2 regions of the Streptomyces spectabilis genome follow, and region 1 is predicted to be linked to the other one. Evidence: predicted binding sites of a transcription regulator. Region 1 holds the regulator's gene; the other holds the start of a gene.
The links. The regulator HspR, encoded in region 1, represses chaperone genes until heat shock. The targets are predictions, from matches to a motif close to TTGAGNNNNNNNNNCTCAA.

Region 1 (7,158 bases):
ACGGCCTCCGCCGAGGGCCCGCTGCACCTGGACGAGAAGCTCACGCGCGCCCAGTTCCAGCAGCTGACGTCCGACCTCCTGGAGCGCTGCAAGACGCCGTTCCACAACGTCATCAAGGACGCGGGCATCGCCCTCTCCGAGATCGACCACGTGGTCCTCGTCGGCGGCTCGACCCGCATGCCCGCCGTCGCCGAGCTCGTCAAGGAGCTGACCGGTGGCAACGAGGCCAACAAGGGCGTGAACCCGGACGAGGTCGTCGCCATCGGCGCCGCCCTCCAGGCCGGTGTCCTCAAGGGCGAGGTCAAGGACGTCCTGCTCCTCGACGTCACCCCGCTGTCGCTTGGCATCGAGACCAAGGGCGGCATCATGACCAAGCTGATCGAGCGCAACACCACGATCCCGACGAAGCGCTCCGAGATCTTCACGACGGCCGAGGACAACCAGCCGTCCGTGCAGATCCAGGTCTACCAGGGCGAGCGCGAGATCGCGGCGTACAACAAGAAGCTCGGGATGTTCGAGCTGACCGGTCTGCCGCCGGCCCCGCGCGGCGTGCCGCAGGTCGAGGTCGCCTTCGACATCGACGCCAACGGCATCATGCACGTGACCGCGAAGGACCTCGGCACGGGCAAGGAGCAGAAGATGACCGTCACCGGTGGCTCCTCGCTGCCGAAGGACGAGGTCAACCGCATGCGCGAAGAGGCCGAGAAGTACGCGGACGAGGACCACGCACGGCGTGAGGCCGCCGAGTCGCGCAACCAGGGCGAGCAGCTCGTCTACCAGACGGAGAAGTTCCTCAAGGACAACGAGGACAAGGTCCCCGGTGACGTCAAGACCGAGGTCGAGACGGCCGTCGCCGAGCTGAAGGAGAAGCTCAAGGGCGAGGACACCGCCGAGATCCGCACCGCCACGGAGAAGGTCGCCGCCGTCTCCCAGAAGCTGGGCCAGGCCATGTACGCCGACGCCCAGGCTGCGGGTGCCGCGGCCGGTGCCGAAGGTGCCGCCCCCGGCGCCGACGCGCCGAACATGTCCAAGGAGGACGACGTCGTCGACGCCGAGATCGTCGACGACGAGAAGCCCGGTGACGCGAAGGGCGGCGCTGCCTGATGACGGAGGAGACCCCGGGCTTCGGTGACGCCGAGCGGCCCGACGTCCCCTCCGGCGCCACCCCTGACGAAGCGGCGCCGCAGGCCGCCGAGCCCTCCACCGAGGAGGGCCCGGCGGCCCCGGCCGGGGACGCAATGCGAGAAGCAGGACTGACGGCCCAGCTGGACCAGGCCCGCTCGGCGCTCGGCGAGCGCACCGCGGACCTCCAGCGGCTCCAGGCCGAGTACCAGAACTACCGCCGCCGGGTGGAGCGGGACAAGGTGACGGTGAAGGAGATCGCCTCGGCGAACCTCCTGACCGAGCTGCTCCCGACCCTCGACGACGTCGGCCGCGCGCGGGACCACGGCGAGCTGGTCGGCGGCTTCAAGTCGGTGGCCGAATCGCTCGAGACCGTCGTCGCCAAGATGGGCCTCCAGCAGTTCGGCAAGGAGGGCGAGCCCTTCGACCCGACGATCCACGAGGCCCTGATGCACAGCTACGCACCGGACGTCACGGAGACGACGTGCGTCGCGATCCTCCAGCCGGGGTATCGCATCGGCGAGCGCGTCATCCGTCCCGCCCGCGTGGCGGTGGCGGAGCCCCAGCCCGGCGCGCAGACGGTGAAGCCGGAATCGGCGGACGAGACCGGCGGCGAGGGCGACGAGCCCGTGCGGCCGGACGCCGCGGAGCAGGCCGAGGCCGAGGACACGGGCAAGAGCGCCGACAAGGCCGACCAGGCCGAGAGCAAGGAAAACGGTGGCCCGGACAAGGGCTGACGTTGACACGGACGGCGACGTCGACCGCGGCCGGGCCCTCCGCGACCATCATGGTCGCGGACCCGGCGCCGCGGTCGGCGTCGGCGTCGACCTGACGACGAGGAAGGAGGGACGTCGGGGATGAGCACCAAGGACTTCATCGAGAAGGACTACTACAAGGTCCTCGGCGTCCCCAAGGACGCCACCGAAGCCGAGATCAAGAAGGCGTACCGGAAGCTCGCCCGCGAGAACCACCCGGACGCCAACAAGGGCAACGCGAAGGCCGAGGAGCGCTTCAAGGAGATCTCCGAGGCGAACGACGTCCTCGGCGACCCCAAGAAGCGCAAGGAGTACGACGAGGCCCGCGCGCTCTTCGGCAACGGCGGATTCAGGCCAGGCCCCGGAGCGGGCGGCGGCACGTTCAACTTCGACCTGGGCGACCTCTTCGGAGGCGGCGCCCCGGGCGGCGGTGGAGCGGGTGCCGGCGGCTTCGGCGGCGGCCTCGGTGACGTCTTCGGGGGCTTGTTCAACCGCGGTGGCGCGGGCACGGGGACGCGCACGCAGCCGCGCCGGGGCCAGGACGTCGAGTCCGAGGTCACGCTGAGCTTCACGGAGGCGGTGGAGGGCGCGACGGTTCCGCTGCGCATGTCCTCCCAGGCCGCCTGCAAGGCGTGCTCGGGCACCGGCGACAAGAACGGCACGCCGCGCGTGTGCCCCACCTGTGTGGGCACGGGCCAGGTCTCCCGGGGCGGCGGTGGCGGGTTCTCCCTCACCGACCCCTGTGTGGACTGCAAGGGCCGCGGCCTGATCGCCGAGACGCCCTGCGAGGTGTGCCACGGCAGCGGCCGCGCGAAGTCGTCGCGGACGATGCAGGTGCGCATCCCGGCGGGCGTCAGCGACGGCCAGCGGATCCGCCTGCGCGGCAAGGGCGCGCCCGGTGAGCGCGGCGGCCCCGCGGGCGACCTGTACGTGGTCGTGCACGTGGACGCCCACCCGGTCTTCGGCCGCAGGGGCGAGAACCTCACGGTGACGGTCCCGGTGACCCTCACCGAGGCCGCGCTCGGCGGCGAGGTGCGGGTGCCCACGCTCGGCGGCGTGCCCGTCACCCTGAAGCTGCCCCCCGGCACGCCGAACGGCCGCACCATGCGGGTGCGCGGCAAGGGCCCCGCCCGCAAGGACGGCACGCCCGGCGACCTGCTCGTCACGGTGGAGGTGTCCGTACCGACGACACTGTCCCCCGCGGCGAAGGAAGCCCTGGAGGGGTACCGCAAGGCGACTGCGGATCTCGATCCGCGGGCAGAACTGTTCAAGGCCGCGAAGGGAGCGTGACCTCATGGAGCGGGACGGCCGCCGACGCAACCCGTATCAACTGACGGACGAGACCCCGGTGTACGTCATCTCGGTGGCGGCCCAGCTCTCCGGTCTCCATCCCCAGACCCTGCGGCAGTACGACCGCCTGGGCCTGGTCTCGCCCGACCGCACCGCGGGCCGGGGCCGGCGGTACTCCGCCCGGGACATCGAGCTGCTCCGCACCGTGCAGCAGCTCTCCCAGGAGGAGGGCATCAACCTCGCGGGCATCAAGCGCATCATCGAGCTGGAGAACCAGGTCGCCGCGCTCCAGTCCCGGGTCGCCGAGCTGTCGGCGGCGGTCGAGGGCGCGGCGGTCGCGATGCAGCAGCGCGAGGCCCAGGTCCACGCCTCCTACCGCCGCGACCTGGTGCCGTACCAGGACGTGCAGCAGGCGAGCGCGCTCGTGGTGTGGCGGCCCAAGAGGTCGCCTGAGCAGTAGCAGTAGCCCGCCGGAATCCGGCACTTGAGGCCGGGCGGCCCGCGTACGAACGACTCGTGCGCGGGCCGCCCGGCCTTCGTCGTGCCGGAGCGCGGCGGGCGGCTCAGCCGTCCCCGAAGGTCGGCGACGGCGCCGGGGTCGTGGGCGGGGACGTGGGCGGCTGCGTCGGCCCCGGCGACTGCGTGGGCGGCCGGGTCGGCTCCGGCGGGCGGCTGGTGGTGGCCGCCTCGGAGGCGTTGCCCGCGGCGTCGACCGCCTTCACCCAGTAGACGTACGGCCGGTCCGGGGCCGGGGCCCCGGTGTCGCGGAACGAGGTGGTCGTGGACGTGCCGATCTTCTTCAGGGGCCCCTGCGGGGACGTGGAGCGATAGACCGTGTACGCCACGGCGTCGGTGCCGTCGCGCCAGGCCAGGGCGGTGCCGGGCCCGTCGTCGGACGGGACGACGGCGAGGTTCGCGGGCGGCAGCGGCGCGATGGTGTCCCGGGCCGCCCGCGCGGCCGCGGAGTACGGCGAGGCCTTGCCCGCGGAGCCGACCGCCTTGACCTTGTAGGTGTACGGCACGTCGGGCACGACCCGCCCGTCGGTGTACTTCGGCGCCGTCACCGAGCCGACGCGCGTGAAGGCGCCGTCGCCCTCGGCCCGGTACACGTCGTACTTCCTGGCGCCCGAAGAGGCCGTCCAGGTCACGGTGTTGGCGTTCGTGCCGGAGACGGCCCGCGGCTTCTCCGGGACCTTCGGCGCCGAGCCCGACGCGGGGGCGGCGGTGGCACCGGCGGGTCCGGAATCGAGCGCGGCGCCGAGGCCGAGGCCCGCGGCGAGCACGGCGGCGGCCGCAGCCGACGGGACGGCGAACGTGCGGAGACGGGATCTCCGCGAGGGGTGAGACACGGCTGGCAGTCCCTTTCGGAAGTGACGGGAGGCGCAGGCGTGGGGGGAGAAGCTGCTGGTCCGTGGGGGACTGCGCACTCTAGCGAGCGGACGGACGGGAACGGTAGACGGCGCGTCGCGCTCCTATAGTTGGCAGGCTGTCGTGATTTCTTCCGCGGGAAAGCTGGATTCTCCATGGCCATGGTGGGGCTGTTCTGGATCGCCGAGGGCGATGTGTACGTGGGCTCGAAGCCGTCCGGGCTCGCTCCCGGGGTCCGGCTCACACCCGAGGGGGTGGCCGGGCTCGGGCATCCGCAGTCCGGCCTGTGGCTGTGGGACGACGTACGGGCGCTGACCGTCGAGGACGTTCCCGTGAAGTCGCTGAAGCGGCAGGTCGGGATGGTGGTCGACATGGCGCTCACGGTCGGCCTCGGCGGCGGTGAGGACGCGCCGTCGATGACCGTGTGCGTGGAGACCGCCGACGTGGAGGTCGAGTTGACCGCGTACGTGGCGGCGGCGTACGGCTACTCCCAGAAGGAGTACGACCTCTCCCGCGCCGTGCTCGCCCGCCTCACGGAGGGCGCCGCCACGCTGCTGACCACGCTGTCGGCGATGGCCGAGTGGGGGCGCTCGCACGAGGGCGGCACGCCCCGCAAGGAGCTGCGCGAGCGGCTGCTGCGGGAGTGGGCGGGAGAGGCCTAGGCCCCCGCCGCGTCCGCTGTCCGCGCGGGGCGTGGCTGCCCCGGCCCGCCGTGGAACGAGGCGGGCCGGAGCGCCTTAGGGAAGCGCGACTCCGCGGGGGGAGACCACAACAGAGCCGCTGCGCTCATCACGATGCAGTGCCGTGCCCACTCTCCGCTACCGTCAACTTGTTGCGGTGCAAGGGGCGGAGGCGGGGGCAAGTGGCCGCAATTCGGGACCTTCGTGATTCAGCGGGTGCGCTCGGGGCCGCCCGGGCCGCCGGGGCTCAGCAGCCCCGACTGCCCGATGAGATAGCCGAGTTGGGTGCGGCCCGTGCTGCCGAGGACCTGGGCGAGCTTGGCGATGTGGACGCGTACGGTACGCACGTTCATGCCGAGGCGTTCGGCGATGTCCGCGTCGGTGAGGCCCTCGGTGAGCAGTTCGGCGATGGCGCGCTGGCGGGCGGTGACCCCGCCGCGCGCGGGCTGCGGCGCCGGGTGCGGGAACAGCGGCGTCGCCAGCTGCCACAGGCGGTCGAAGAGCGTGGCCAGGCAGCCGACCAGGGCGGGCACGCGGATCTCCAGGGCCAGGGCGCAGTCCCGGTCGGCGGGCAGGAAGGCGACCGTGCGGTCGAAGACGACCAGCTGCGCGGTGACCTCGCTCAGCGTGCGGACCTCCACGTCGCCGTCCAACCGCTCGAAGTGGGCGATCAGGGGGAAGGCGTGCCGGGTCGTGTGCTGGTACAGGGTGCGCATGCGGCAGCCGCGGGACAGCAGCGGCTGCTCGCGCGGCGGCGCGGGGCCCAGGTCCCAGATGCGGTGGAACCCGCCCGGCTGGACGGTCAGGACCTCGTCGGAGCAGGCGGCCACGGCCTCGCAGATGGCGTCGCTGATGCGGGGCAGGCCCCTGAGCACGGCGATCGCGGGCGGCCGGGGCGCGGCGTCACCGTCCGGCGGCGCGGCCGCGGCGGCCCGCGGCGCGGCCTGCCTGGCCAGGGCCAGGAACGGCTTCAGGGCGGCGGTCAGCTCCGCCTCGCGGCGCCGCTCGTGCGCCACGTCCTCCTCGATGCCGCGCAGCAGCCGCAGCAGGGCGTGCGAGGGCGCGCTGGGCAGCAGCCACGCCATGTCGTCGAGGTCGGGGTGGAGCAGGCCGAAGTCGACGAGGCAGGGCGCGTCCTCGGCCTCCCGGGCGCGGACGCGGCCCTCGCTGAGGGCCCGGCCGTAGAGCGCGGCGCCCGCGGCGCACGGCGCGTCGGCCCCGTGCGGCCGGTGCGGCCCCCCGCCGCCCGCGACGCTCACCGGGCGGGTGGGAAGCGCCGTGGGGAAGGGCCTTCGAGCATCCCCGACCGGCTGATGAGGAAGCCGAGTTGGGTGCGGCTGGTGCTGCCGAGCGCCTGGGCCACCTTGGCGATGTGGACGCGTACGGTACGCACGTTCATGCCGGTGCGGCCCGCGATGTCCGTGTCGGTGAGGCCCTCGGTGAGCAGGCGCGCGATCTCCAGCTGCACCGGTGAGACGGCCTGGTCGGGCAGCGGCGGGGTGTCCTCCCGGTACAGCGGCCGGGCGAGCCGCCAGAGGATGTCGAAGGCGCTCGCGACGTACGAGATGAGGGCGGGCGAGCGCACCTCGAAGGCGATCTCGCCGTGCTCGTCCGCCGGCAGGAACGCCACGCGCCGGTCCAGGACGATGAGGCAGGGCGGGAGTTCGTCGAGCGTGCGGGCCTCGCCGTCGACGGCGGGCCCCAGCGGGTGCGTCAGGGGCGGCGGCGCGCAGGCGAGCGGCGCCCTGGCCAGGGTGCGCGGCTGCCCGCCGCGCGCGACGAACTCGGCGATGCGCCAGGGCTCGTCGTGGGGCAGGAGCCGCGGCCGGGGGCGGCTCGGCTGGATCGTGAGCAGCTCCTCGCGGGCGTCGGCGAGGGCTTGGCGCACGGCCGTCCTGATCCGCGGCACGCCCTTGAGGACGGTGAGGTGCGCCGCCGCCGAG
Region 2 (7,158 bases), 1.2 Mb from region 1:
GGCGGTGTCCACCGCAGCCGGGCCGTCCGCCGCCGTTTGCACGACGAAACCCTCGGCGCGCAGACGGGCGGCGATGGCGTCCACGATCGTCGGGTCGTCCTCGACCACGAGCACCCGGCGCTGTGCTCCCGGCATCGCCGCCGTGGCGCTGTTGTGGGAGGTGTGTGTCTGCTCCATCGCCCCGCCCCTGACGTGATCGCTTGGTGTCCGGTCAGCAGAGTACGGGGCGCGGAGGCACCTCGGCTACGCAGCCCTTGTCGCGAGATGGACCACGTCCGGGACGCCCCGGGCAACGGCGATCTCTTCCGTACGTACGTGCTGGAATCCGGCATTCCGCAAAGCAGAGTCGAAAGCGGATGACGGCTGCGCGGACCACACCGCGAGGACGCCGCCGGGGGTGAGCCGGGCCCGGCAGGCGGCGAGTCCCGCGGGTGAGTAGAGGCTCCCGTTGTCCTCCGTGACGGTCCAGTCGGGCCCGTTGTCGATGTCCAGACAGAGAGCGTCGTACGTCCTCGGGGACGCACCGGAGTGGGGGATTCCTGCTTCGTTGACGCTTGCGAATGCGCCCCTGACATATGCGATCAGATCGGTGTGCAGGATCTCCGTGCGCGGGTCGGCGAGCGCCTGCTTCGAGAGCTCCCCGAGCGGTCCGTCCCGATGCCAGTCGATGACCGCCCGCTCCCGCTCCACCACGGTGATGCGGCCCCAGCGTGGGTCGGCGGCCGCGTGGGCGAGCGAGAAGCCGACTCCCAGACCGCCGATGAGGACGCTGGGCCGCGGGCGCCCGTCCAGCGCCTCGTGGGCGGCGTCGATCAGGAGGCGCTCGGAGCGGCCGTCCGAGGTGTCCATGAGGAACATGCCATTGGCAATGATCTGGAGCAGGTCTCCGTGGCGGCGCAGTACGACCTCGCCGTAGGGGCCGTCGCGCCTGTCGAGCACCACGGGGGGATCGGGGTGATACGGAGTGCGCATCCCCCCATCCTGCTGCCCGTCCACCCGTGACTCCAGGGATTTGACCGGCCCCCGGAGGGTCTCGGCGTCCCGCGCGCGGGACGCCGAGGAATGAGCGCGGGTTGCTGTGAGTTCCTGTGAATCGCGTCCCACGTGGCGTCGGTCATAGACAGCAGGGGAACGATCGGTGAAGCGTGAACGTGATCCATTCGTGATGTAGCGAACGTGATCGATTTGTGATGCAGTCGCGTAGGAAGTTCCTAGCGAAGTTCCTGGTGAAGTTCCTTGACGGAGGGAGCGCCTCAGCGTGAACCGGACCATTTCAGGCGTGGGCGCCTCTATGGGTACTGATGGGGGCGCTTCTGCGGGTTCCGGCGGGGAGGCCGACGAGGCTTCCGGTCAGGGTGAGCCCGGGGCGGTCGGCAGCGGAGACGTGCTGGACGGGATATCCCGCGAGGGCGTGCTGGACGCGGTGCCGCGGCAGCGGCGGGTGGTGCTGGTCGGGTCCCCCGTGGGGGCCGCGGGTGCCGTGGATGGGTTTGAGGGGGCTTCCGGCTCCGGGGCCGGTTCGGGTTCGGGCTTGGGCTCGGAATCCAGTTCGGGGTTGGGGTCGGACGGGGGTGGCCCGGCCGCGGCAGTCGGTCCGGCTGCGACGGGGGGCGGGCAGGCTTCCGCCTCCGTCCCGGCGTCCGCCGTTCCCGCAGGGCCCGTTTCTCCCGGTGCCGCGGCGTGGTCCGGGCTCCGCCGGCTGCGACCCTGGCGGCTGCTGCCGACTCCGACCGGGACGCCCTTCACCTTCGGATACGCGGTCGTCCTCCTCGTCACCTCGCTGGTCGCCGAGCACGCCGACCCGTCGGTGATCTCCTCGATGCACCAGGGTTCGAGCACGGACGTCGCCCACCTCGCGGACCGGCCCGTGTTCGTCCTCCTCGCCAGCGCGCTGTGGATCGCGGGCGGCATCACGTCGCCGTACGCCATCGGGTTCCTGTTCGTCCTCACCGCGCTCGAACGGCGCGTGGGCGCGCTGCGCGCCGCGGGCGTCTTCGTGCTCGGGCACGTCGTCGCGACCCTCGCCACGGAGATCCCGGTGGGGCTCTCCGTCCTCGTCGGCCACCTGCCCGGCACGTCTCTGCACCGGCTCGACTACGGCATCAGCTTCGGCGTCGCCGCGAGCGTCGGCGCGCTTGCGGGCGTCCTCGGGCCGTGGCTGCGCTGGGTGGTTCTGGCGGGCTTCGGCTGGATGCTCGTCGAGGACCTCATCGCGTTCACCGACCCGATGACGAACTGGGGGCATCTGCTCGCCCTCGCCGTGGGTGTGGCTACGTGGCCGCTGCTGCGGAGCCCGCAGGGGCGGGGCGGGGTGGCTTAGGCGGGGCGGGGGGCTCGGCGCGTCGGTCGGTCTGGGCTCGGCGGGAGCGTGGGTGCTGACGTCGGGGTTGGCTTGGGGGCGGGCCCTGGCTCGTGGCTTGGCTCCTGGGCTGGCTCCGGCCTTGGCTCTGGTGCCGCCTTCGGCTTCGGCGTCGGCTCGGGTCTTGGTGTGGCCTTGGCTTGAGCTGGGGCTTTGGTCGGTGCGGGCGGCGCGGGCTCGCGCCGTGGGGTCGTGCAGTAGCGCAGTAGCGCAGTCGTGTGGCAGGGCGGGTCGCGCCACGCCGCGCGGCCTCCGGGTGGATCGGGCGGATGTCGGCGGACCTTGCGGAAGCGTCGGGGATTGATTCTCGCAAGACTCTTGCGCCGCAAGGCAATGGGCGACTATCTTGTACCGCATGACAAAGGAGCTGTCCGCGTCGCACGACCAGCGCCGTAGCCAGCTGCTGCGCGGGGTGCTCGACCTGTGTCTGCTCGCGCTCATCGCGGAGCGGCCTCGGTATGGCTATGAGTTCGTGGAAGCCCTGACCGAGAGCGGCCTCGACCTGGTGAGCGAGGGGAGTATCTATCCCTTGCTCGCACGTATGGAGCGGGCGGGCCTGGTCGACTCCTATCGCGCTCCGTCCGCCGCGGGCGGGGCGCCGCGCAAGTACTACCGCCTGACCGAGGCGGGCGCGGCCGAGCTGGCAAGCGGCCGCACCACCTGGACCGCCTTCACGGGCGCGGTCTCCAGCACCTTGGGGACCTGACCGGGGCGCACGACACGGCACCAATCGGGGGAGACGGCACATGACGTACGAGACGACGAGCGCGACGGCGATCGGCGAGGCGAGGACGGGAGCGGGGGCGGCCGCGTCGGCTGCTCGAACACCGGACCACGACCCGCCGGGCAAGGCCGCACCCGACACCGGGCTCACCCGCGAGCGCGCCCTCGCCGTCTGCCGGAGCAACTGGGAGTACCGCGGGATCGACGACGCCTCCCTGCGCGAGATGCTCGACGAGCTCTCCGGCCACCTGGAGGAAGCCGCCGCCGCGGGCCGCACCCCGCAGGACGTGGTCGGGGCCGACGTGAAGGCGTTCGCCGCCGCCTGGGCCCGCGCACACACGCCCCTGCCGCTGCGCGTCCTGCGCATGGCGGCGCTGATCCCCTTCGTGGTCGGCTCCCTGTTGCTGCTCACCCATCTCCTCGACCGGACCCTGACCCTGGAGATAGAGGCGCCCCGCATCGCCTTCTACGGGGCGCTGGCAATAGGCGCCGTCACCTGGGGAATGCGGCGAGGGAACCTCGGCTTCAGACGCTGGATGCTCCTTGGCGTCGCCGCGCTGCCCGTAGCTGAGTTCACCGGCTGGCTCATAGGCGACGACCCACTCTTCCGCCTGCCGCTGTGGGGCACGCTGCTGTTCCTCGTGCCCGGCCTGCCGTACGCCGTCAAGGACTTCCGAGCGAGAAGGGGAGGGCCCTCGAAGGGGTGAGGGGACGGGCTGGCGCCCGGGGAAGCGAGGGCGTTGCGCCGTGGGCGCTGGCCGAGAAACCAGGCTTCGCCCCGGGGGCAGGCACAGCCTGCGGTGACAGCCAGCGCCTGTAGCGGCAGGCACCGCCCACGGCGGCATACACCTGCCCACGCAGCCGGACTGTGGCTGACTTGGCGGCGACTACTGACACGGCGGGGCCGTGCCTGAACCAGTGGCAACTGCCGACGCACCGGGACAGTGGCTGCCTTGAGGGCCACTGCCCATGCACCGGGACGACGGCTGAGTTGGCGTCGGCTGCGGACATAGCGGGACAGTGGCTGCCCGGACGGCGACTGCCGACACAGCGGGACGGCCACTGCCCCAGCGGCAGCCACCGACGCTGCGGACCACGGCCGACCTGCCAACTCGCGGCCGACGCAGCAGGCAACCACCAAGGCGTTGGCGGCAAGCAGCACCAAAAGCAATCAACCACCACGAGCGACCAGTCACCACGAGCGACCAGCCGGCACACGGGACCAGTCGCCAGGCACGGCCACTCACCAAGCGGGACCAGCCGCCACACGCGGCCACTCACCTAGTAAGACCAGGCGCCAAGCAGGACCAATCACCACACGCGACCACCAGCCAAGCCCGAGCAATCACCACACCCACTACCCAACCGCCGCCACACCACATAGCCGGTCAAGCCCGGCCGTCGACTAACCAGCCACCGCTCAGGACTCGTCCGGACCCTTCCGGCGGGCGCTCGTCAGTGGTGCCACCACCTGCCAACCGAGCGACTCGTACAAGGCGCGCCCCTCCACGGTCCCCGCCAGGACGCCGATCTCGCAGCCTTGCTCGGCCGCGGCAGTCTGAAGCGTGTGCATGACGAGGCTGCCCAGGCCGCGGCGGCGGTGCGCCGGGGAGGTCTCGATCTGGTCGGCGACCGCGGTGCGGCCCGTCGGTGCCATCTGGCCGCGCGCCGCCCAGGAGCCGTCGGCGGCGGTCACCATCGTTCGCACGACACCACCCCGCATCCAAGTGCGCAGCCGGTAACCCTCCGGTGCCACCAGGTGCTGCGGGGGCGCCGGGGTCAGGGTCACCGTCATCAAGTAGCCCTCCTCCGGATCGACCCACCACTCCGGGCCGAGCCACGGCGTGACCCGCGACGGCTCGGCGAAGACCTTCAGCCAGACATCCGCACCCGACACGGACGCGGCGACCTTGCGTACGTCGGCCTCCAGGGCGCCCCCGTGGGGCGAGCCGAAGACGTGGCGGGACGGGTGCTTGGCCAGGCCGACGTCGATCGTGTAGCCCCAGGGCTCCACCACCGGCGGAGCCGCTCCGCGAGAGACGACCCAGCCGTCGACCCAGGCGCGAACCGCCTCGTCGGCTTCCCGGGCCTCCGCGGTCCCCGTCGCCCCCGTCGCTTCCATCCGAATGCCTCCCCGTGTCGGCCAACGGCCGTGTAATGGCCGATTGGCAGGTGCAGCCCTCACCAGTAATGGATGAACTGGCGAAGTGAAGATTACAGAGCCGCGTTTCCGTGGGGGCAGAGGTGATCGCTCACAGCGAACAAACCCGTGGGAACAATCCAAGGCTCATAAGCATTGAGTCGGTATAGCTCAACTTGAATGCCGAAGGGGAGATCATGGCTGCTGAGTCCACGGCTTACACCTCGCTCGCTCTGCCCGTGCTGCCGCTCGATGACGAGGTCGTGCTGCCCGGCATGGTGGTGCCGTTCGACCTGTCCGACGCCGACGTACGAGCCGCGGTGGAGGCCGCTCAGGCCGCCGCGAGGTCCAGTGGGAGTAGCAGCAAGCCGCAGGTGCTGCTTGTTCCGCGTATCGACGGGACGTATGTGGGCACCGGTGTGCTCGGCACCGTCGAGCAGGTGGGCCGGCTCTCGGACGGCGACCCGGGGGCGCTGATCCGCGGTCGCGGCCGGGTGCGGATCGGTGCGGGCACCACCGGCCCCGGCGCCGCCCTGTGGGTGGAGGGGGCCCAGGTCGAGGAGACCGTGCCGGACCCGCTGCCCGGGGCCACGGCCGAGCTGGTCAAGGAGTACAAGGCGCTGGCCACGAGCTGGCTGAAGAAGCGCGGGGCCTGGCAGGTCGTCGACCGCGTGCAGCAGATCGACGACGTCTCGGCGCTCGCGGACAACTCCGGATACTCGCCGTTCCTCACGACCGAGCAGAAGGTCAAGCTGCTTGAGACCGAGGACCCGACGGTCCGGTTGAGGCTCGCCACCGAGCAGCTGCGCGAGCACCTGGCGGAGCAGGACGTCGCCGAGTCGATCGCCAAGGACGTCCAGGAGGGCGTGGACAAGCAGCAGCGCGAGTTCCTGCTGCGGCGGCAGCTGGAGGCGGTGCGCAAGGAGCTGCGCGAGCTGAATGGCCGGGAGGGTGAGGAGGAGTCCGACGACTACCGCGCCCGGGTGGAGGCCGCGGACCTGCCCGAGCACGTGCGGGAAGCCGCCCTGAAGGAGGTCGAGAAGCTGGAGCGCACGAGCGACCAGTCTCCCGAGGGCTCCTGGATCCGCACCTGGCTCGACACGGTCCTGGAGCTGCCGTGGACCGAGCGGACCGAGGACGCGTACGACATCAAGGGCGCGCAGGAGGTCCTCGACGCCGAGCACGCGGGCCTGGAGGACGTGAAGGAGCGGATCACCGAGTACCTGGCGGTGCGCAAGCGGCGCTCGGACCGCGGCATGGGCGTGGTCGGCGGCCGCCGCGGCGGCGCGGTGCTCGCGCTCGTCGGGCCGCCCGGCGTGGGCAAGACCTCGCTCGGCGAGTCGGTGGCGCACGCGATGGGGCGCAAGTTCGTGCGGGTCGCGCTCGGCGGCGTGCGGGACGAGGCGGAGATCCGAGGGCACCGGCGCACCTACGTGGGCGCGCTGCCGGGCCGGATCGTGCGGGCCATCAAAGAGGCCGGTTCGATGAACCCGGTGGTGCTCCTCGACGAGATCGACAAGGTGGGCTCGGACTTCCGGGGCGACCCGGCGGCCGCGCTGCTCGAAGTGCTCGACCCGGCGCAGAACCACACGTTCCGCGACCACTACCTGGAAGTGGAGCTGGACCTGAGCGACGTGGTCTTCCTGGCCACGGCCAATGTCCTGGAGGCCATCCCCGAGGCCCTGCTCGACCGCATGGAGCTGGTCCGGCTCGACGGCTACACCGAGGACGAGAAGGTCGTGATCGGCAGGGACCACCTGGTTCCGCGCCAGCTCGACCGGGCCGGGCTCGGCGAGGGCGAGGTGACGGTCGACGAGAGCGCGCTGCGCAGGCTCGCCGGTGAGTACACGCGCGAGGCGGGGGTGCGCAATCTGGAGCGTTCCATCGCACGGCTGCTCCGCAAGGTCGCGGCGCAGCACGAGCTGGGCGAGCGCGA

Region 2: lon (endopeptidase La) is a predicted target of HspR. The motif match lies at 5,379-5,397, and genes of this name have one in related genera.

The regions. Positions count from the first base shown of each region.
Region 1 is NZ_CP023690.1:5,179,186-5,186,343, forward strand. It holds gene dnaK (molecular chaperone DnaK) at 1-1,104, shown strand, start outside; gene grpE (nucleotide exchange factor GrpE) at 1,104-1,859, shown strand; gene dnaJ (molecular chaperone DnaJ) at 1,980-3,167, shown strand; gene CP982_RS22660 (heat shock protein transcriptional repressor HspR) at 3,172-3,627, shown strand; gene CP982_RS22665 (fibronectin type III domain-containing protein) at 3,731-4,516, opposite strand; gene CP982_RS22675 (hypothetical protein) at 4,691-5,197, shown strand; gene CP982_RS22680 (helix-turn-helix transcriptional regulator) at 5,425-6,474, opposite strand; gene CP982_RS22685 (helix-turn-helix transcriptional regulator) at 6,471-7,158, opposite strand, start outside.
Region 2 is NZ_CP023690.1:6,351,906-6,359,063, forward strand. It holds gene CP982_RS28005 (response regulator transcription factor) at 1-177, opposite strand, end outside; gene CP982_RS28010 (spermidine synthase family protein) at 244-972, opposite strand; gene CP982_RS28015 (rhomboid-like protein) at 1,556-2,320, shown strand; gene CP982_RS28020 (PadR family transcriptional regulator) at 2,715-3,065, shown strand; gene CP982_RS28025 (hypothetical protein) at 3,106-3,789, shown strand; gene CP982_RS28030 (GNAT family N-acetyltransferase) at 4,503-5,204, opposite strand; gene lon (endopeptidase La) at 5,420-7,158, shown strand, end outside.